DNA from 3 places in the Brevibacillus sp. BD137 genome. Region 1 is predicted to be linked to each of the others. Evidence: riboswitches for the same ligand, from Rfam matches in the RefSeq annotation. Region 1 holds a riboswitch; each other region holds the start of a gene.
What was found. Region 1 has a riboswitch for cyclic di-GMP ahead of ggt (gamma-glutamyltransferase). Riboswitches for the same ligand answer to the same signal wherever they lie in the genome.
Positions count from the first base shown of each region.

Region 2: another riboswitch for cyclic di-GMP. It lies ahead of ODZ53_RS10055 (GNAT family N-acetyltransferase); the one in region 1 lies ahead of ggt (gamma-glutamyltransferase).
Region 3: another riboswitch for cyclic di-GMP. It lies ahead of ODZ53_RS06855 (hypothetical protein); the one in region 1 lies ahead of ggt (gamma-glutamyltransferase).

Region 1 covers NZ_JAOTNO010000003.1:253,208-260,739, reverse strand. Annotated here, with positions in the region: gene ODZ53_RS07870 (glycerophosphodiester phosphodiesterase) at 1-699, shown strand, start outside; gene ODZ53_RS07865 (methyl-accepting chemotaxis protein) at 760-2,748, opposite strand; gene ggt (gamma-glutamyltransferase) at 2,828-4,546, opposite strand; cyclic di-GMP riboswitch class I at 4,728-4,816, opposite strand; gene ODZ53_RS07855 (SET domain-containing protein) at 5,058-5,675, shown strand; gene ODZ53_RS07850 (glutamine--tRNA ligase/YqeY domain fusion protein) at 5,755-7,422, shown strand.
Region 2 covers NZ_JAOTNO010000004.1:13,850-21,381, forward strand. Annotated here, with positions in the region: gene ODZ53_RS10045 (alpha/beta fold hydrolase) at 63-1,112, opposite strand; gene ODZ53_RS10050 (methyl-accepting chemotaxis protein) at 1,227-2,717, opposite strand; gene ODZ53_RS10055 (GNAT family N-acetyltransferase) at 2,710-3,264, opposite strand; cyclic di-GMP riboswitch class I at 3,456-3,539, opposite strand; gene ODZ53_RS10060 (peroxiredoxin-like family protein) at 3,711-4,373, opposite strand; gene ODZ53_RS10065 (Crp/Fnr family transcriptional regulator) at 4,457-5,131, opposite strand; gene ODZ53_RS10070 (DNA alkylation repair protein) at 5,131-5,970, opposite strand; gene ODZ53_RS10075 (hypothetical protein) at 6,106-6,291, shown strand; gene ODZ53_RS10080 (amino acid ABC transporter substrate-binding protein) at 6,530-7,306, shown strand; gene ODZ53_RS10085 (amino acid ABC transporter permease) at 7,380-7,532, shown strand, end outside.
Region 3 covers NZ_JAOTNO010000003.1:29,267-36,798, reverse strand. Annotated here, with positions in the region: gene carB (carbamoyl-phosphate synthase (glutamine-hydrolyzing) large subunit) at 1-3,041, shown strand, start outside; gene argF (ornithine carbamoyltransferase) at 2,986-3,957, shown strand; cyclic di-GMP riboswitch class II at 4,053-4,133, shown strand; gene ODZ53_RS06855 (hypothetical protein) at 4,101-4,319, shown strand; gene ODZ53_RS06850 (DUF5317 domain-containing protein) at 4,390-4,941, shown strand; gene ODZ53_RS06845 (HD-GYP domain-containing protein) at 4,925-6,262, shown strand; gene ODZ53_RS06840 (histidine phosphatase family protein) at 6,291-6,830, opposite strand; gene ODZ53_RS06835 (argininosuccinate synthase) at 7,108-7,532, shown strand, end outside.

The DNA.
Region 1 (7,532 bases):
CGCGGGTGGTCAGGCAAAGCCCCGGAGAATACAATGACAGCGATTCGACTGGCTTTGGCAGAGCCAGCTATCAAAGCAATGGAAATTGATGTACAGCTGACGCGTGACGGTGTTCCGGTGCTGATTCATGACTTTACGCTGGAGCGCACGACCAATGGCCGCGGTCTGGTCATGGATCGTACCTTGGCAGAGCTGCGTGAGCTGGATGCAGGGAGCTGGTTTGGCGACAAGTTTGCGGGCGAGCGAATCCCTACACTGGAGGAAGCGCTGATCGCAGTAAAAGGTCGCTGCACACTAAATATCGAGTTGAAAGCAACAAGTGATATGTACCCGGATATCGCTGAAAAGGTGCTCGCGCTTGTAGAAAAGCACGGAATGAAGCAAGAGGTGTACCTGACTTCATTTGATCATGATCTGATTCGTCACGTTCGCACGCTCGATCAAGAAGTGCAGACAGGTCTGATTGTATATGGTCGCCCTGTACTCATGCTGGAACAGATGGAGGCAGCAGGTGCTACGATCCTCTCCATGGGATATCCGTTTCTGAATCGTGAGCTAACAGTAGCCGCGATTGAAAAAGGCTTCAAAGTCATCGCGTGGACGCTGGATGATCCGAAACATATCCGCGAAGTTATTTCGTGGCATCCTCAGGTTCAAATTTGCACGAATCATCCTGACCGGATGTGGGAGTTTGTATAAGCACAAGCAGGAAAGAGCCGCCGAGCAATTTGCAAGGCGGCTTTCCTTTTTGTTGTTGGACTAAATTTTGAATTTGCTTACATGAGATTGCAGTTCTTCGGCTATTCTTGCCAAAGAAGTAGATGATGAACTGACTTCTTCCATAGCTGCCAGCTGTTCTTCTGTGGCGGCCGATACGCTTTGTGTTCCGTCAGCAGAATTCTCCGCTACTTCTTCAATGACACTAACCAACTCTACCACCTGTTTGGTGCCAAAAGACATTTGCTCAGAATAAGCCTTTACTTCTTGAATTTGGCTTGCGACCTGCGTGACAGCATCTTGGATCTGTTCGAAGGACTTGCCTGCATTGTTAACAACCGTAAGTCCAGTGGCGACCTCTTTGGTGCCTTGTTCCATCGATAGGACAGCCTGGTTTGACTCGAGCTGAATCGTCGTAATCAACAGTTTGATCTGTTGCGCGGATTGTGCGGACTGCTCAGCCAATTTGCGCACTTCGTCTGCCACAACGGCGAAACCGCGCCCCTGTTCACCAGCTCTCGCCGCTTCAATCGCTGCATTAAGCGCTAACAGATTTGTTTGTTCAGCTATGGCGGTGATGACTTGAACGATTTGTCCGATTTCCTGCGAGCTGTTTCCTAATCGTTTGACGATATCGGCAATGTTGCCAACAGTGTTCTCGATCGATTGCATCTGGCTGATAACGACCTGAAGGGCCTGATTGCCTTCCACTGCAATTTGGGAAGCGCCCAAAGCCGATTCGGCAGCTTGCTGTGCATTCGTGGCAACCTGCTGAGCCCCTGTCGATACGCCTTGAATTGCGGTGACACTTTCCTCTACACTCTTCACTTGTTTTTCCGCACCGTAAGCTACTTCCTGAATCGTTATGGCGATTTGCTCGGTAGCCTTGCTTGTATGGTCGGCGTTGACCGACAATTCCTCTGCAGAAGAAGCAAGATCTGAAGCTGTATCATTTACTTGTTGAATAATCGTTCGCAGGTTGAGCACCATTGTGTTTACTGATTGGGATAACTGTCCAACCTCATCCTTTGTTCGAATTTGCAAGGGTTGTACAGTCAGTTCACCCTCGGAAATGCGGTTAGCCACGGAGGCAACTGCCGCAATAGGGCGCGAGATTTGCCGGGAAACAGCGTAGGCGATTGCGATCACGACAGCAACAACAATGATGACAATGATCCTAACCATGGTGGTAACGGATGAAACAGCAGATGTTATAGATTCGACAGGGATGTGCAGATACAAACCAAAGTTGGTCTTGGGAATGGGGGAGTAGGTGACAACGTATTCCTTGTCATTGTCCGAGTAGCTGTATGAGCCCTTTTCCGTTTTTCCTGATTTAAGGATTTCCATTAATGGTTGCGGCAGAGCGGATTCCGTAAGCGGTTTGCCGATTAGATCCTGGGTAGGATGGTATTGAATTTGATCCTTGTTATCAACGAGAATCGGATAACCATCGTTGCCTACTTTCAAATCTTTGAGAAAGGTAGCTGTGAAGTCATCTACATTGACTAGTCCGGTTAAGACACCAAGCTTCTCGTTGTTTTTCCCTTTTACAGGGGAAGCGACGATGATAGAGCGATTGCCGGTTGTCTTCGCAACAAGAACATCGGAGAAGCTGGGCTTGTCCTGCATACCGTCTTTGAAGAATTGGCGCTCGCCAAGATTGATTCCAACGCTTTTGGGGAACGTATCAGCCGTTACTTTTCCATCGCTTGCGATAAACGTATTTCCGTCATACAGTTTCATTTCCTCGGTAAACTTGCGAATAAATTCATTTTTTGCCACTGCATCATCGGATTGAATATCCGAGGTGCGGGCTAAAACTTGAATTTCTGTCATACGCCGGTCCAGATATTGATCCATAGCGATGGCTGTACTGGAAGTAAGGTCAACATAGGATGATTTTTGTTTATCAATGAGAATGGATGAAAAGCTGCTCGTGATAAACAACGAAACGGCAGTAAGTGGAATGACGGCCACGACGAGAAACCAAAGAATCATTTTGTTCCTGAGTTTGTTGAACAAAAACATAGGTTTGTCCACTCCTAATCCGTGAATGCGAAATAGAACAGTCAGACTGCTGAGATGAGCTCAGCAGTCTGACAAAATATTAATAGCCCATTGCTGCGCCTTCACCGCGAGGGTCAGCACCGCCAAATTTTACATTGGTTTGCGGGTCAATCAGGATTGCGCCGGACTGTCCCATCGCATCGGTATAGGCTGCTTCCAGCTTTTCGACTGGATGTCCACGTTTAATGAGCTCGTCCAGGACTTCTTGAGGGATGCGGCTTTCCACCTTGAGATTGTTGGAAGCAGATCCCCAGTTGCGTCCATGCAGCCATCTTGGCGCTTCGATTGCGTCTTGCACGCTGAAACCAAAGTCGACGATGCGTGTGACGAGTGCAGCTTGCGTTTGCGGCTGTCCTTCTCCCCCTTGTGTTCCGTAAAGAAGATAAGGCTTGTCCCCTTTAAAGAGCATAGCTGGGTTAATGGTGTGGAAGGTGCGTTTTCCTGGTTCCAAGTGATTGATGTGTTTGGAATCCAAGGAGAAATAGCTTCCGCGGTTTTGCAAAAGGACACCCGTATCTTTCGCTACGATGCCGGAACCCCAGTCAAAGTAGTGACTCTGAATGATGGACACGGCATTTCCATCTTTGTCGACGATCCCGAACCAGGTTGTATCGCCTTTAGGATCAAGCGGTTCTACGGATTTGGCTGCTTGCTTCAAATCAATGCGCGCAGCTAAATCTTTCCCGTGCTGCTTGGACAACAGCTCATCCACAGGGATATCCGCAAAGGCAGGGTCAGTCAGCCATTTGTCGCGGTCAGCAAAAGCCTGTTTGGTAGCTTCCACAATCGTGTGGTAGTAATCGGGTGTTCCTTCACCCATGCTCTTGAGGTCAAAGTTATTCAAAACATTAAGAATAGAGAGTGATGCCATGCCTTGGGAGTTAGGCGGAACGTTATACGCTTTGTAACCGCGGTAGTCTACCGTAATGGGATCTGCCCACGTAGAGGTATGCTTCTCAAAATCTTTCAACGTGAGCAATCCGCCGTTGGCTTTCATGTCTGCTACGATTTTTTTCGCAACTTCTCCTTTATAAAAACCGTCAGCGCCTTTTTTCGCAATGATTCGCAAAGTATTGGCAAGATCCTTTTGTTTGAGAATTTCGCCCGCTGCATAAGGTTCGCCGTTGGGCTTCAGGAATGTTTTGCGGAATCCATCAAAACGTTGAAGATTCTTCAAGTCATTGTCAGTTGGATCTGTCGCGTATTTTGTCCAATATACTTGGTTGGGGGAGACGGGATATCCGTTCTCGGCGTATCCAATGGCAGGCTCCAGCAGTCTGTTCCATTGAAGCTTATTGTTGCCCATGCTTTTATGGGCGTAGTTGTACGCCTCCCACCAGCCGGAGACGACACCAGGGACAGTGTTTGCTGATTCATAACCGCGGGACGGGATTTTTTCGTAGCCTTTGCCTTTGTAATAGTCGATGGTTGCCTTTTCGCCTGCGCGACCACTGCCGTTCAGCGCTTTCAGCTCTTTTGTTTTGGCATTGTAGATGAGCCAGAAGTTATCTCCGCCAATGGTTGTGTAATGAGGATAGACAACAGCTAAGGTGGAAGCGGCCGTAATAGCAGCATCTACTGCATTTCCGCCGTCTTCCAGTGTTTTCAGGGCCGCAGCCGTAGCCAGATAGTGAGGAGTCGTCACCATTGCGTTCGGTGACATCGATGTTGGACGGTTAGCAGCCTGTGCTCCAGAGAATGTTGATACCCCGATGACAGCAGTCAGCGCGACGGTCGAGAGTTTCTTCCAGAATGACATTCCTATGAAACCTCCTTCATGATGAAAAGAATAATGATTTATTAAACCGGCTATCCGCTGTTGCCTCACCTCCTTTAAAAGTTAAAAATACACAAACATACAAAAGTAGACAAAAATAGACATTATGAGCGCAAAAAAAGACCAATGATATAGGATCATTGGTCGCGTCCTACATCAATACTTCGGTAGCTGGCAAGCGTGTCCGCTGTTGCGGAGGTAGCCCCTGTAGCTTTGCGTCGCCGGATTTCCCCGGGTATGCCGTTTCGATATCAATGGGTGAAGCATAAAATGACACATATACTGATTCGATCGTTGTGGGAAAATGTTCCTAAAAACTCCGTTTGCCAATAATATAGACTATTTACCATTTGTGGTAAATAAGAAAAATATTTTAATCCGTAAAAATAGTCAGGAATGCTATGTATTTTTCGAAAGATATTCACACACCTCTTCGGGCAAAGCTGCTTATGATGATAAAAAGGCACATCTGCCAAGGAGTGAAAAAAAGGCCATGATGCATCCCGATACAGAATTGCGCTATATCAACGATGAGATCGGGTACGGTGTGTTTGCGACGAGGTTTATCCCAAAAGGAACGATTGTATGGGCACAGGATGATTTGGACCAAGTATTGGACCCTGCATTTGTGGAAAGACTTGACTCATTACGAAAACAGGACGTACAAAAATATTCATTTAAGAACCAGTTCGGAAAGTACATTCTTTGTTGGGATAAGGCAAGGTACGTGAACCACAGCTTTCATGCGAATTGTGTGCCGACCATGTATGATATGGAATTGGCTGCACGGGATATTTTTCCGGGCGAAGAGCTGACTGATGATTATGGAACGTTAAATTTGGATGAACCTTTTGAGTGTTTGCCCGAGTCCGACACGGACCGCTCCCGTGTAATGCCCGATGATTTGCTTCGGTATTACCCGCAGTGGGATCGGATTGCAGCGGAAGCATTCCAACGGTTCAATCATGTTGAACAGCCTTTGCTGCATCTGATTCCCTCGAAGCATCTCGAAACGATTCGTGGGATCACGGAGCAGCGCTTAGCCATTGATTCTGTTATTCACCTGTATTGCAGGTCACAATGGCAAACGGGGCAGCAATGGGAGACGTGAGCGGGTCGGTCAACGACCCGATTTTGTTGAACTCTGGGAAGAGAATCAGTATTATGGAATGTAAAGGTGAAGTGAAAGGTTGATTTCATTGGAAAACAAGGTAGCGGCATCCAATTTTATCCGCAATATCATGATTGATGACTTGCAAGAGGGCAAAGTAAAGGAAATCATTACCCGCTTTCCCCCAGAACCGAACGGGTATCTCCATATTGGACATGCAAAAGCAATCTGCCTAAACTTTGAGTTGGCACGAGAATTCTCCGGCAAGGCCAACCTGCGTTTTGACGATACCAACCCGGTGAAGGAAGACATCGAATACGTAGAAGCTATCAAAAGGGACGTTCAATGGCTTGGCTTCGAATGGGACGGGTTGTTTTTTGCATCTGATTACTTTGAAGAGATGTACAACCGAGCGGTGCTGTTGATTAAAAAAGGTCTGGCTTACGTAGACGATCTGTCTCCTGAAGACATGCGTAAAATGCGTGGAACATGGACAGAGCCGGGCACAGATAGTCCGTTCCGCAGCCGGTCTGTGGAGGAAAACCTGGACCTGTTTGCACGTATGCGCCAAGGGGAATTCAAGGACGGGGAAAAGGTGCTGCGTGCGAAAATCGATATGGCTTCGCAGAACTTCAACATGCGTGATCCGGTTCTGTATCGAATCTCCCATGCAACGCATCACAACACGGGCGACAAATGGTGTATTTATCCGATGTACGACTTCGCTCATCCGTTGGAGGATGCTATTGAGGGCGTGACACACTCCCTGTGCTCGCTGGAATTCGAAGATCATCGCCCGTTGTACGACTGGGTAGTCCGCGAGTGCGAAATGGAGAAGGTACCACACCAGTACGAATTTGCTCGCTTGAACCTGACAAACACCGTTATGAGTAAACGCAAGCTGAAACAGCTAGTCGATGAGAATGTGGTAGACGGCTGGGATGACCCGCGCATGCCAACCATCGCAGGCTTCCGTCGTCGCGGCTATACACCGGAAGCGATTCGTACATTCGCTCGTGAAGTAGGAGTAGCACGCGCGAACAGCACCGTTGACGAGAAAATGCTGGAGTATTTCATCCGTGAGGACCTGAAGCTGAAGGCACCACGTACGATGGCTGTATTGAATCCATTGAAGGTCGTCATCACGAACTATCCGGAAGGACAGGTTGAGATGCTCGAAGCGGAGATCAATCCAGAGAACCCAGAGATGGGCAATCGTCAAATTCCGTTCTCCCGCGAAATCTACATCGAGCAGGACGATTTCATGGAAAACCCGCCGAGCAAATATTTCCGCCTGTTCCCGGGAAATGAAGTACGTCTGAAGCACGCGTATTTCATTAAATGCAATGACGTCGTGAAGGATGCAGACGGCAACGTGATCGAGATCCATTGCACGTATGACGCTGAGACGAAGAGCGGCAGCGGTTTTACAGGTCGCAAGGTAAAAGGTACGATTCACTGGGTGGACGCGACCCAAGCAGTTCCTGCTGAATTCCGTTTGTACGAGCCATTGATTATGGATGATGAAGACGCAGAGGGTACTTTCCTCGACAACGTTAACCCGAATTCGTTGGAAGTACTGCAAGGCTATGTGGAGCCAAATATGAAAGAAACCAAGCCTCAAGACAAGTATCAATTTTTCCGTCATGGCTATTTCAATGTCGATCCGAAGCATACGACAGATGTTAAGCTCGTATTCAACCGGATTGTATCATTGAAGAGTTCCTTTGAACTGCCAAAAGCATAGGAAATACTCATATAAATCAAGCGCTGCTGTGCATGGAGAACCCGTGTGCAGCGGTGCTTTTTTCTTTCGTGATTATAAATTGGCGTGTATAATTATTCTGTTACAAAAAG
Region 2 (7,532 bases), on a different contig from region 1:
CCTATAGAATAATCAGTAGCGTGGAGAGCTAATGAGATAATCGCAAAATAAAACCGTCAGAGTCATGCCCTGACGGTTTTTCGAATGAGCTCGATAAACTCCTCTGCTTTCTCGATATGTGGAGCGTGCCCCACATTTTCCATAACAATCTCCTGATAGGAACCACCAGCGCGCTGATATTGTTCAAGCACGTTACGAATTTGGGAGACCATCGGTTGAGGGGGATATTCGTCTTCCCCCGGCCAGCCGGGGACATAGCCAAGTTTGCCCAGCGTACCGAAATCAGCAAGCGACTGATCCGAGACAATGGCATCATCCACACCTCGAATCCATAAAATCGGACACTTCGGCTCGATCTGGACAATACCGGACAAATTTACGTATTTGGGAGAAATCGCATTCGTAATCCCTGTCGTTCCAGGAGCAACGCCGGGCCAATCGTTCACGTATTCAAAGGTACCGGGGTAAAAGTCCTCTCCTATTCTCGTAGAGAGTATGGCGCGCACATAACGGTCTTCCTGCTCTGGGCCAACTTGGAATGGGGGCTTGAAATAAAGCTGATTCATGACATTGCGAGGACTGGAGGGAGATTCATTGCCCATATCCTTGGCTGCAATCCTTTTGACCAGCTCGGAGTTGACGGCTCCCCCACCTGAGCCCGAGAAGCTGCTGTAGCACGGGTTGCCAGCTATATCCTTGGTTCCACCAAAGCCGTAAGGGGACATAGGGGCGATGAGAATCAGAGAGCGGACTTCCTGCGGGTGATCGATGGCAAACTGCATCGCGATCCCGCCACCCAACGACCAGCCGGCAAGATGGACAGGTGTTGGCAAGTCCAATGCCCGAATAAACGAATGAAGGTCATCTGACCAGTCTCGCAAACCGCGTGTCGCATCAATGGGTAATGCTTCACTTGCTCCATAGCCTCGCATATCAGGTGCATATACACGGTACTGGTCACATAGAACCGCAATGGTATCATCCCAGAACAAGTTGGCTGACGCATTGCCGTGAATGAGGAGAAGCGGATCTCCTTCCGGTACGCCTGCTGTCAGGTAGGAAACGAGCAATCGATCGGTCTGAATCGTTTTGGTTTCGATTCGTGCATCCATCAATGATGTGCCTCCTTTCAAGTGAATGATATCAGAATATTCTTATTATATGCTCATTCAGTTACAAAATGAAAATAGAAAACAACCGCCATTGAAAAGGCGGTTGCAGGAAGGCTACATATGGAGACCACGCATTTGCTGTTCGATTTTCTCAAAGCCGCCAGAAACCTTAACGACTTCGTCTTTTTGCTCAGAAACGAGAACAAGCACTTCTTCCAGGCTCTCTTTGTTCTTGTCGGTAATGTCGGCGTTGACTTCTACTTTTGCGCCGACTTCCTGAATCATGCTGTGAACATGGACGATGAACTCTTGCAGGTTCTTCGTTTTATCTGCGAAGTTTTGCATGTAGTTGTCTACATTGGTGAACATTTCTTGTACTTCGAGGATGCCCTCGCTATTTTTCTCAAAAGACGTCTGTGACTCGGAAATCATATCCGATACGAGCTTCATTTTTTCACGAATGGTCATGAGCAAGCTCGAGATCGACTCGGAGGATAGCTTGGAGGATTCAGCGAGCTTGCGTACTTCATCTGCTACGACAGCAAATCCTCGGCCGTGTTCACCTGCCCGAGACGCTTCAATCGTGGCATTGAGTGCCAACAGGTTGGTTTGTGCAGAAATATCGGAAATGGTTTGAATGATTTTCCCAATCGATTCGGTTTCTTTATTGAGCTCTTGAATCAGCTGGTTCGTGCCTTGGATGTCCGTGATGAATCGTTCAAAGTCATTGCCGATGTTGCCAATGCGTTTTCCACTCTCGCTAGTGGCTTCTTTGGTCGATTCTACGTACTCATGCATTTCTGTAACAGAGCGGGTCATGTCCTCAACTTGCAGATTCGTCGAGCTCATTTCCCGACGCAGCTCGTCTGTATTGCTGGTCTGGACCGTAAAGGACTCCATAATGTCTTGCAGGGAAGCGACGGTTTCGACAGCGCGAACATTTACACCATCTGTTACCTTGTTCAAATTCTCTTGATAGTCTTGCATAGAGGTGAGAGATTCATTGATCTGATCGAGAACACGTTGCAACGATTCCTTCGAGGCAATCGCTTCTTGCTTTTGTTGCTCACTTTCCTCTTGCAGCTTGTTATTGAATACAGCATGCATCATGCTCGTGATAGAGACGAAGCAGAAGGTGAGCAGGAAGTACATCAGGTCAAGATTGCTTGTGGAATGGAAAATCAATTCTCTCTGTGTCAGGAAGTAGTAAGAGACAATGCCTAATGTCGATGCAATGGTCAAAATATTGATGAGTCGGTCTTGATAAATCCCCATGACTGCTACAAAGAACATAATGGTCATGATATTGATCATATGCGGATCCAGTCCAACAATGATGAACATGAAGATTCCGATTACAGCGAAGTTGAAAAACTTCATGAAAGGAGCTGCTTTTTCACGGAAGCGCGGGCGATTGGATATGTAAGTAAAAGGTGCCAGCACGCCATACAAAATACCCAGTATTGTGAAAACGAATGTGTACGAAACGCCTAGAAAGAGGTTTAAGACCTGAACAACCGTAATAATACTTGCGAATACGATTACGACCCAATTGTTTCTTCTTCTCAATAAATCAACGTTATCAATGTTATCCATGTTACCCACCTACCTCGACTTTTACTTGGTTGGATGACGACGAATTGTACCAGGAATATTTCGGATCGTGCTTATTGTCATAGACATCTTTTAGATGAAAGAGGGTCGGAATGGCATTGGCCCCTTTGTAAAAGACAATATCTTTGGTCTGAGTCGCCTTTACTTGATACTTCGTGTTAATAAATTTAAAAAAAGTTGGATCTGCTACCCCGATTGCGTGGGTATAGCCATGCTTTTCAGCGTAATCTATCATCAAGCAAATTCCTTTTTGCCCTAGTTGTCCACGGTATTTTGGCAAAACAGCGAGACTGTCTACCTCCATTACTTTCATATCTTCTGTAACAACATCCTGAAATAGTGATTTCATATAAGCACTTGATTTGGAAAAGGGCGTCATTTCAAATGTTCCACCTGCTTCACCATCATCGGCAAGTAGGAGGAATTGTGCGGAGCCTTCTTTCGCGTACTCCATCTCGAAGCCCATGCTTGTCCATACTGTTTCTTTGATTTCATGAAATTTAGCTAACTCTTGTACGGTTTCTACTTGTTTGTACATAACTTCTCCACTCCATCGTTTTCTGATTACCGTGTTGTGTATGTTTGACGTCCCAAAAGTTATGTTTTTCCATTCTGTTGCAAAAATGAAAGTGCTTTCATCCCCCTTTCAAAAAACGAAACACAAAAAAAGGCCGTTCCATCGAAATGGAACAACCGAAGCTACCAACATCAAAAAAATTGTTCCAAGATGATGGCAACCCGGCTATCATGGTCAAAGACTGTAGACCCGTGGTTTTGCGTCGCCACCTTTCGATGACTTTGCCTTTTGCATTTATTAGCATAATTTGTAAAACTGTGTCGAATTTTGCTAGACATAATCATGCAAAATATAAGCCAAAAGATATACTTTGTCAAGTTTTGGTAGGGTAAAGAAACTAATTGTTCATAAATCATAGACGAACAAAAAACCAGTTGTGATATCAACTGGTCCTTCATTCATAGGCGTTAGGTTAGGGTACGCAGAATGTCTAAAACTTGGGTAGGCTCCGTTCGCGCTTTGTAATCTGGATCTAAGCATGCTAATCGGATTACGCCCTGGTTGTCGAGGATATAAGTAGCAGGAATGGGGAGCGTCCAAGAATCGTCACGATTAAAATGCTTGAGATCAATATCCAATGATCGATAGGTATCCTGTAAATAATCGGGCAGTCTGAAACTGAGTTTATATTTTTCTGCTACCAGATTATTGGTATCGCATAACACGGGAAAGCTCAATCCGTTTTTCTCTTGCATAGTCAGAGAGTGTGCAGGAGATTGTGGACTAATGGCAAACAATTGGGCACCCAGAGAGGTAATCGTATCGATCTGTTTTTGGTATGCTTGCAGCTCCAAATTGCAGTAGGGGCACCAGGATCCACGGAAAAATGTGAGGACGATGGGACCTTTTACGATTTCTTCCGACAAGGTAATGGTCTTGCCAGTGTGGTCGTTCAACATGAAATCAGGCGCAATCGAACCAATCGGCAAGCCCTTTGCGTGTCCAGAGGTCCGCAGCTCCTCGATTGATCTTGTAAATGCATCTGTTACTTCACGAGTGAGGAAGCCAGCTATTTGAATGGTTGTAAAATCTAGCTCTTCGCGCAGGCTCTGAAAATGTGGTTTATCCATATGTCGTCTCCTCTTTTTCGAAAGAATAGTAGAAGTCATAGCTTCACGATATCTTTCTTTTGGAGGGAAAGATGTAAACTGGATTACATCTTCTTTAAAATGTTATCCCGATGAATGGAAATGGTTTTAAAACCTGTTTGAATCAGTTCTTCTCTTGCTAAAGCACGTAATGCTACCGTCACAGCTTCCCGGGATGCCCCGACATGGGCGAGCTCTTGATGGGAAAGAGGTAAGTCAATTTTTTGAAATGCAGAACTGCAAGGAGTACCAAATTGGTCGGCAAGCCTTACTAACGTGGAAATAATGCGATCTTGTAAAGGGAGAAGGGCAAGATTTTCGGCTGCTTGGCTGATCGAAACCATTCTATCGCTAATGATCTTCATGATCTTCATCATTAGTTGTGGATGTTCAATTATGTAGCTCTCAAATTTTGCTTTGCTCATTTTACAAATGAGGCAGGCTTCGATGGTTTCTATATACATCTCCCGTGTACCTAATGACAGGAGATCCAGTTCTCCAAACACATTGCCATCTCCGAGGATATCGAATGTGAACTGCCGACCATCCCGGTTTACTTTGTATAAACGTACTTTCCCCTGTTTGATGAAGTAGAAGCCCTCTGAAAAAGTTTCTGGTGTTTGAATACACGTATTTTGGGGGAAAGAGGTTAAGGAGGTTAATTGATCGATTAAGCGCAAACTTTCCTCGGATAATGAATTCAACAAATAAAATTGGGATAAATATGTGATTCGGTTCATCATTTCTGTTCGGTTTGGGTCTTCATGATTGTTCTTTTCGCTTTGGTAACAATTCTTTTCGTTTCTTTTGTATCCGAGATTCTTAGCCACTCGTCACAAAGCTGCGTCACCCAGTCTGGTTGTGATTTACTGGCATCGTTCAACCAATTCCCTACAGAATCTTGAACATATTTAGTGGCATCTGACTTCACTGGCGTGAGTAAAGGCAGGCAGCGAGCAGGCTCATTTCTCAATGCGTCTATATGCTTACACCAGACCCCTCGTGGGCGTGTGGCTTCTACCGCAAATCGCCGAATATTTTCATCGGTATCAAGTACCCATTCGCTCAGGAGTTGAATGGAATGGTCCAGATCATGCACGAGAGAATCTCGAATCGCCATCCATGCGAGCTCTCTCACTCCAAAATGTTGATCAGCCGCGAATTTTCTTATTTGCCTTAGTTTTTCTTCGAGAGATAAGCTGTTATCCAGGCCGATGATATAGGTACTCCAGCAACGGACACTGTCTGACTTGTGGTTGGCTAACGATAGGAAAACGGGAGACATAGCTGTGGGTTCACCCGATTTGTGTAAGATCGCAAGTAGTTCTTGTCCAATCAGACGGATCGCTTTCATTCCGCTTCGAGATCCCGTTTCTTCTAATTGATCAACAAGTGGGGAGACATGCGCACCCAGTTGAACATGAGGCAGAACGCTTTGTAACAGATGAATATGATCAACAGCCTGCCATTCAGTCAAATTGACGCTTTCTAATTCTCCAGCATGAAGGAGTGCTAATACATTTTCAGGGATGAGCGAGGTTCTACTTGCTCCTTTTCTCGTGTGTACCGAATCCGGCATTTTCAACAAACCCCTTTTCACAGAGATGGTAGACATTCAAAACGGAAATAGGCTGCAACAAAAGTATACATAAAAATCACCCGTAACAAAAATTTTCCAACCATCCGATAACTAGAAGGAATAGGAGGGGATATTATGAAGGAAGCAAAAGTGATTCAATTCTACTTTTCCGGAGGCGGTGAAACGATTAGCATCGAATCCACGGAACCGGAAGAGATCATTCAAATGGTCGCTAATCAAAACGACGGATGGCTCCAGTATGATGATGTTGTCATCAACGTGAGAAATGTTTCATATATCAAAGTGTGCAATCAGGCGTAAGGATAGGGAGCGGATTATATAGCTCCAACACGAAAAAGCTCTCCATTGAATGCGGAGGGCTTTTTCGTGTTGGAGGTAGCCGGGCATTTCCCCAATTATTTGGCGTATATTTCTAAGGTGCTTTTGTTTACTAAAGTATCGACTATTCCTTGCTAATGTGCTATCATGATACCTTGTTAACGTATTACCACTTTATCAGAGTAAAATATAGAGTAGGGAAACGAGGGGGATCATCACCATGAAGAAAATAGCATGGATGTCATTGTTGTTGGGTGCGGTGGTTTCGTTGGTAGTGGGCTGTTCCAGCGCAAAAACTGGCGCTGACGCGAATAAGCTGATTATCGGAATTGATGATAAGTTTGCACCAATGGGTTTCCGGGATGAGAAAAATGAGCTAGTCGGTTTTGATATTGATTATGCACGTGCAGCTGGCGAAAAAATGGGAAAACAAGTTGAGTTTCAAACAATCGACTGGAGTGCAAAAGAGTCTGAACTAAACAGTGGTCGTATTGACTTGATCTGGAATGGATATACGATTACAGATGAGAGAAAAGGGAAGGTTCTCTTTACCAAGCCTTATCTGAAAAACGCACAAGTAGTGGTCACGAAGGCAAATAGCAACTTGACCAAGCTGTCAGACTTGGCCGGTAAAGCAATTGGTTTACAAAAGCTGTCTTCCGCAGCTGACGCGATTAATGCGAGTGAGATCAAAAATCAGGTCCAATCGATTACCGAGTTCCCTGATAACGTACTGGCACTGAGTGATTTGAAGATCGGTCGCGTAGAAGCAGTCATCATCGACCAGATTGTGGCCGATTACTATATGGCAAAAGAGCCGGGAGCATTTAAGCAGTTAGAAGAATCGCTGTCGCCTGAGGAATATGGAATTGGCGTCAAAAAAGGCAACGAGGCATTGCAAAATGAGCTGCAAAAAGCACTGGATGCAATGAATCAGGATGGTACAGCTGCAAAAATATCGGAAAAATGGTTCGGCGAAAATCGTGTATTGAAATAAGCAGAACAGCGATGGCTTCGCCGCATGATTGGCGAAGCCACGCTTTTATTTTCAGGATTAGGAGCATACCCAGATGAGCGTAGACTACATTCTCTCCATTACGAAGCCCATGCTAGAAGGAGCGCAGATGACGGTGCTGTTGTTTCTCATCGCCATTCTGCTTTCCATTCCATTAGGTTTTCTGATCACCTTACTGGCAAAGAGCAGTAATAAGGCGCTGGCCTGG
Region 3 (7,532 bases), 220 kb from region 1:
CGCTCACGGTGGAATCCGTAACAGCTATTATCGCAAAAGAGCGTCCCGATGGTCTCTTGCCTACGTTAGGCGGCCAAACGGGACTTAATCTTGCTGTTTCGCTGGCAGAAGCGGGCGTGCTGAAAAAGTATAGCGTGGAGCTGCTAGGTACGCCGCTGGCTGCCATTCAAAACGGGGAAGACCGTGAGCTGTTCAAGCAATTGATGCAACAAATCGGAGAGCCTGTTCCAGAGAGTGATACAGTCGAATCTGTAGAGGCAGCAATCGAGTTTGCGAACGCTATCGGCTATCCAGTGATTGTCCGTCCTGCTTATACACTCGGAGGAGCAGGTGGCGGGATCGCGGGGGATGAAGCATCCTTGCGAAAGGTTGCAGCCGGTGGGATTGCAGCTAGCCCAATCGGTCAGGTACTGATTGAGCGCAGCGTAAAAGGCTGGAAGGAAATCGAATACGAGGTCATGCGGGACGCAAATGATACCTGCATAATCGTGTGCAATATGGAAAATTTGGACCCGGTAGGTATTCATACGGGAGACAGTATTGTCGTTGCGCCTTCGCAGACGCTGACAGATCGTCAGTACCAAATGCTGCGCAGCGTATCAACGAAAGTGATTCGTTCGCTTGGGGTAGTTGGCGGTTGCAATATTCAATTTGCGCTCGATCCGCATTCTGATCGGTATGTGCTGATCGAAGTAAATCCTCGTGTCAGTCGGTCCAGTGCGTTGGCGTCCAAAGCAACAGGCTATCCAATCGCGCGGATCGCAGCCAAGCTCGCATTGGGCTACGGGCTGGATGAAGTACTCAATCCAATCACGGGCTACACGTACGCTAGCTTTGAACCAGCGTTGGACTACATCGTTGTCAAAATCCCACGCTTCCCGTTTGATAAATTTCCACTGGCAGACCGCAAGCTGGGGACGCAAATGAAAGCGACTGGCGAGGTCATGTCGATCGCCCGCAATCTGGAAGCAGGACTTTTGAAGGCAGTTCGTTCTTTGGAACAGGGTTGCACACATTTGACTCGACCAGAGCTGGCATCATGGACGCGTGAGGAGCTTGCCCAATCCTTGCAGGACGCGACGGATATCAGGCTGTTTGTTTTTGCCGAGGCGATTCGCAAAGGCTTTACAGAAAGTGAGCTACACAATCTGACTGGTGTCGATCCGTTTTTCTTGCGGAGCTTGCGTAAAATCGTGGACTTGGAAGTAGAGCTGTCTTGTCACGACAGCAAAACACTGACCCCAGAGCTGTTGTTGGAAGCCAAGCGTCGCGGGTTTGCCGATGAAACCATCGCTACACTGGTTGGTGCTACACCTGCCGAAATCAAATCACTTCGTCAAGAATCAGGCATTACGCCTACTTATAAAATCGTGGACACTTGTGCGGCAGAATTTGATGCCCAAACCCCTTACTACTATTCGGATTGGCAAGGAATAGATGAGGTCGAGACACTGTCTGGCCGCAAAGTCTTGGTACTTGGCTCAGGTCCTATACGCATTGGTCAGGGAATCGAATTTGACTACTGTTCTGTGCATGCAGCCAAAGCACTTCAGGCAAGTGGTATTGCGGCAGTCGTTGTGAACAACAACCCAGAGACGGTCAGCACTGACTACGAAACTGCCGACCATCTATATTTTGAACCACTTCACGTAGAAGACGTGCTGCATATCGCAGAGCGCGAACAGGTTGAGGGCGTCATGGTTCAGTTCGGTGGTCAAACTGCGATCAATTTGGCAGCCAAGCTGGAGAACGCGGGGCTGAAAGTAATGGGTACGTCGCTTACCGCAATCGAACGCGCGGAGGATCGCGAGCTGTTCTACGCCATGCTGCGCAAGCTGGACATTCCGCATATCCCCGGTAAAGGAGTATCGTCCTTGGAGGATGCGACAGCGATAGCGGAGGAAATCGGCTTCCCTGTTTTGATGCGACCTTCGTACGTCATCGGCGGGCAAGGTATGGTAGTTGTCCACAATATCGACGAGCTACAAGCTACCCTTCACGACTGGTTGAACCATCCGGACATGAGCATGTTCTTCCCGCTCCTCGTGGATAAATACGTTCCAGGCAAGGAAGCAGAAGTAGACGCGGTATGCGACGGACAATCTGTTATCATCCCAGGGATTTTCCAGCATGTGGAGAGGGCGGGCATCCACTCAGGCGACAGTGTAGCCTTGTTCCCGGCTCCTCATCTGACGGATGACATCAAGCACAAAATCGCGAGCTATACCGAAGCAATCGCGAAGGAAATGGAAGCGGCCGGGTTAATCAATATCCAGTTCGTCATTGATGGCGAAACGGTTTATGTACTGGAGGTAAATCCTCGTGCATCACGGACCGTACCGATTACAAGCAAAGTGACTGGCGTCCCGATGGTTCAACTGGCGGTTCGCGCACAATTGGGTGAAAAGCTGTCGGAGATGGGCTACGGTACAGGGCTTTTGCCAGAGATTCCGTTTGCAGTCGTCAAGGCACCGGTTTTCTCCACGATCAAGCTGAACGGTGTAGACCCGGTACTGGGTCCAGAGATGAAATCGACGGGCGAAGTTCTCGGCTTGGGGCATTCTTTCGAAGAGGCAGCAGGCAAAGCCTTTGCTTTCAAGGACAATTTGTACGGCGACTGGCAAAAGGGTCAGTTGGTCATGATTTCTCTGGCAGATGGAGATAAGCAGGAAGCAGTAAGAGAGCTGCTGGGGCGACTCCAAGCTGACGGCGCGGAACTGGCGGCGACTCCGGGAACGGCCGAGTGGCTGGCAGCCAAAGAAATTGTCGTGAAGCATATCGTGGCAGATGAAGCGGCGTGGATCGAGCTGTTGCAAAAGGAAGAAGCGGCTTTCGCTCTCGTTACTGCGACGAAAGGCAATCGTCAGGGCCGGACAGGATTTGCCCTGCGAAGCAGGATGGTACAACAAGGTGTGCCATTGTTCTCCGCTGTCGATACGTTCGAGTTATACGTGAAGTCTATTTTGAAGAAAAGAGGTGGCTCGCATGCAGCCAGTGAAGATATTGGAACACTTTCAAAACTTGCCGTTACAAAAGCATAAAGGAAAAGACTTTCTACGCGTCGATGAATTCAACGGGGAAGAATTGATGGAGCTGCTCCATCTGTCTGCTCACGTCAAGCAATTGCAAAAGCTGGGTCAGCCATTTCAGCCTTTGCAAGGCAAGACGTTGGGAATGATCTTTGACAAGGCTTCGACCCGCACGCGCGTCTCCTTTGAAGTAGGGATGCACCAGTTGGGCGGCCTGGGGATGTTCATGAGCGGAAAAGAGCTTCAGCTCGGACGTGGGGAGCCGATCAGCGACACAGCAAAAGTTCTCTCTCGGTACGTGGATGCCATCATGATTCGCACCTTTTCCCACTCCTATGTAGAAGAGCTTGCTCTGCACGCGTCGATCCCCATTATCAATGGTTTGACCGATCTGTACCATCCTTGTCAGGCTTTGGCTGATCTGCTGACGATCTGGGAGCATAAGGGCAAGCTAAAAGGAATCAAGCTCGCCTATGTAGGAGACGGCAATAACGTGGCGAACTCACTGGTGCTGGGCGCAGCTCTGCTTGGTCTTGATGTGCGGGTGGCGACTCCGGTAGGCTACGAAATGGATACAACCATTGTCGCAAAAGCTACAGGGTACGCGAAACAAAGCGGTGGAAAAATGATGGTGACCACTGATCCGATAGAGGCTGTCATGGGGGCAGATGCTGTATACACGGACGTTTGGACTAGTATGGGTTTTGAAGAAGAAAATGAGGTGCGATTGAAAGCATTTGCCGACTATCAAGTGAACGAAAAATTGGTAGCAGCGGCAGACCGTAATTATCTCTTCTTGCACTGCTTGCCAGCACATCGTGGGGAGGAAGTGACAACCGGGGTCATCGACGGATCGCGCTCTGTCATTTTTGATCAGGCTGAAAATAGATTGCACGCACAAAAAGCGATCTTGGCGGCGCTGGTGTGAACATAGTTCTAGTTAAATAGAACTATCTGCAATTAAATCGAATAGACTATGAATCTATGATTGCCGAATTTTGTCACTTATGTGTAAAATAAAGGTAGGAAAGAAGCGAAGAAGTACGGACTGTATCTGGTCGCTTGGTCCGTATGGAGCCAGTAGCGAATCCAACCTTTTTCTTAATGGAAAAGGAAAGGGGAGCAGGGGCTGTACTTGGTCGCTTGGCCTCTGCATCACGGACAGTAGCGAAGCCAGCTTTCTCCACTATGCTTGAAGGAGGGGAAAAGAAAATGAAAAAATGGTTCGCGGCAATTATGATGGTGGTAGCAATCGTAGCAGCTACTTCTGCAAACTTCCATATTGGATAAATAAGCGTATCGGAGAAACAAACACCGCTTGGCTGAGTGGTGTTTTTTCTTCAAGCTTGGAGGAAACAACATGCTATTGGATGTAATTGCCCTATCTTTTCTCGTAGCATTGCTGCGAGGGGGAAGAATCAAAGAATTACCTAAGTTCAACCAAATGAAACTTCTTTTCGTTACCATATTGCTGCAGGCTTGTGCAGTCTTCTTCCCTACGATCGGTGGCATTTTCATATCGATCGCGTATGTGTTTATATTGGCCTTCCTCGTTTTTAATCGAGAATTTGAAGATATGCGGATTTTTTTAATCGGCTGGTTGCTGAATGCGATTGCAATTTGGTCTAACAATGGAAAAATGCCAATCGATTTAGTTCAAGCAGCAAAGCTTCCTTATGATTTAGAGCCAGTTATAAACGGAACGAATTTCAAGCATAGTGTATTGACGGAAAGTTCGAATTTTCCGTTTTTGACGGATGTCATTTACATGCCATCTTTCATTCCTCGGATTATTAGCATCGGCGATATTTTTATTATGTTAGGTGCCTTTTTACTTGTTCAGCGATTGATGAATAAACCGATTTCATTACTACAACTTCGCGAAGGTAAAAGCTATGCGACAAAAAACTAATTTTGCGGTTTGGATAAAAGGGATTGTTGTCCAGGTTGGATTTGTCATTGCAGCAATCTATATTTTTTACACATCTTCATCTGAATGGGCTGCTCGTGAGCATTGGGGGGTATTATCTACCTACACCCTCCTGACCATTTTTTCCTGTTTTGCTCCCGTGCGTATATCTAATACGATTTTAACAGTGAACAATGCTGTAATCTTTTCGGGTATCTTGTTGTACGGAGTCTGGGTCGGAGTATGGGCTGCTGTTATTGAATCTTTAATCATTGCTTTTCTGGGAAGGTTTAATCCGCTAAAAGCTATTATTAACATTGGGCAATTGTTAATGACTATATGGACAGTAGCGTTTTTGAAGGATTGGATCGAGGGCTTCGGAACTGTTTCTCCCATTATTAGCGATTTGTTTTTGGCTGTTGTGTATTGGTTTGTGAACCTGATTTTATGTGGATTGGGTATCTCTTATTTTCATCAAATGACCTGGGCGCGAACCGTAAAGATGATGGCAAAAGGCTTTACCTCGACTTACTTGTTGCTTTTAATTCTTGCCGGGGTAGGTTCACGATTAGTAGAGTTATATGGTCCGTTAACACTAATTCCTATGATGATTGCGTTTATTACGATCAGCTACGTTTTTCATCATTACTATGACAATCTTCAAAGGCTTCAGCAAAAAGTGGAAGAGGTCAAATCATTCAATCACAACTTCTTAACGACGATGGCTGCTTCCATTGACGCACGAGATCGATACACAAGTGGACATTCTCAGCGTGTAGCTTACTGGGGAAGAGAAATTGCGAGAGATATTGGTTTGGCCGAACGAAAAGTGGAGGATGTTTATATCGGGGGAATCCTGCACGACATTGGAAAAATTGGCATCGAAGACGAAATTCTCAATAAAAAAGGAAAGCTCACTCCAGAAGAGTATGACAAGATCAAGCAGCACACCGTCATTGGTTACGAGATCATTTTGCAAGCAGGGATGTTCAATGAATTGCTTCCTGCGATCCGCTCCCATCATGAGCGTATAGATGGAAGGGGCTATCCGGATGGTTTAGCCGGGGATGAGATTCCGCTGATGGCGAGAATTTTAGCGATTTCAGATGCTTTCGATGCGATGGTCGCGGACAGGCCTTATCGAAAAGGCTTGCCTGTGGAGGAAGCGCTTCAAGAAATCAAAAGGGGCTCCGGTACCCAATTTGATCCGATATTGGCGGAGCATTTTATCAGAATCGTTCAGCGACTGCCGTGCGATGAGTTACAGAGCATTATCGGAATAGAGTCCATCCCACAAAAACAGTTACAGGAGGCAATCAGATGAGCTGCCCCTTGTAACTGTTTTTATTCGTTTACGACCATATGCGGACGAGCTCTCTGGTTTCTAAATGGCAGGTAAGCTTGAAGACATCTGGATTGCTTAATTTCTCCCAATCGTGAAAGCCAAAGCGATTATCTATTGATTTCATGAGCAAGGCCAGTAGGCATCCGTGACTAACAAGCACAATGTTTTTATGCACGTCTGCCAAAATCTCAGTGAGCAGCGAATTTGCCCGGTTGATAGCAGTAAGACTGGATTCGCCTCCTTCAAAATTAAGAGTCAAGTCATCGAACGTATCGCGGAGTCGCTCGAACCAATCCTCACGTGGTACTCCGCTAAGGACACGCTCGATCAAGCGCGTGTCTTCTTCAACCACGATTCCGCGTTCCTGTGCAAGTGGCTGGATGGTAGCAACCGCCCGATAATACGGACTCGAAATGATTCGATCAATGGGGGCACCAGCGAAGAAGGTGGCAAGCTCCCGAGCTTGTACTTCTCCCTTTTCCGTGAGCAAGGCTTCGGGTTCTTGGCCAACAGACTGACAATGACGTACCAAATAAATTGTTTTCATAATCCCTCCAACAGACTTCTCCTATGGAATTCCTCCATTCACTCATTCGTTGCCCTGGATAAGTTTCCCTTTTGATCACGAAAACGTTTATGCATAAACAGATGATGAGTATGCATAAAAACAAGACACTCTTTATACGAGAAGTGTATATTTTCATTGCGTATTCGTCTTTGAATATGAATTAACAAGAAATTCACAAGAAAAATAGTTGTATTTTTATTAGTTCGTTTGTATAATTACTCGCATAAGAGAAACTTCGAAACGGGGAGAGAGAATGATGGCAAAAGAAAAAATTGTGTTGGCCTATTCAGGCGGTTTAGATACATCGGTAGCAATTAAATGGCTACAAGATACGTATAACTACGATGTCATTGCAGTTGCATTGGATGTAGGGGAAGGGAAAGACCTCGATTTCGTACAGAAAAAAGCATTGCAGGTAGGGGCATTGAAATCAATCGTAGTGGATGCTAAAGATGCATTCGCAGAGGAATTCGTATTGCCAGCTCTGAAGGCGAACGCGATGTACGAAGGGAAATATCCGCTAGTGTCCGCACTGTCGCGTTACCTGATTTCGCGCGTGCTGGTTGAAATCGCGGAAAAAGAAGGCGCAGTAGCTGTCGCACACGGTTGCACAGGAAAAGGAAACGACCAGGTACGTTTCGATGTTTCCTTTACAGCGCTGAACCCGGATATCAAAATCGT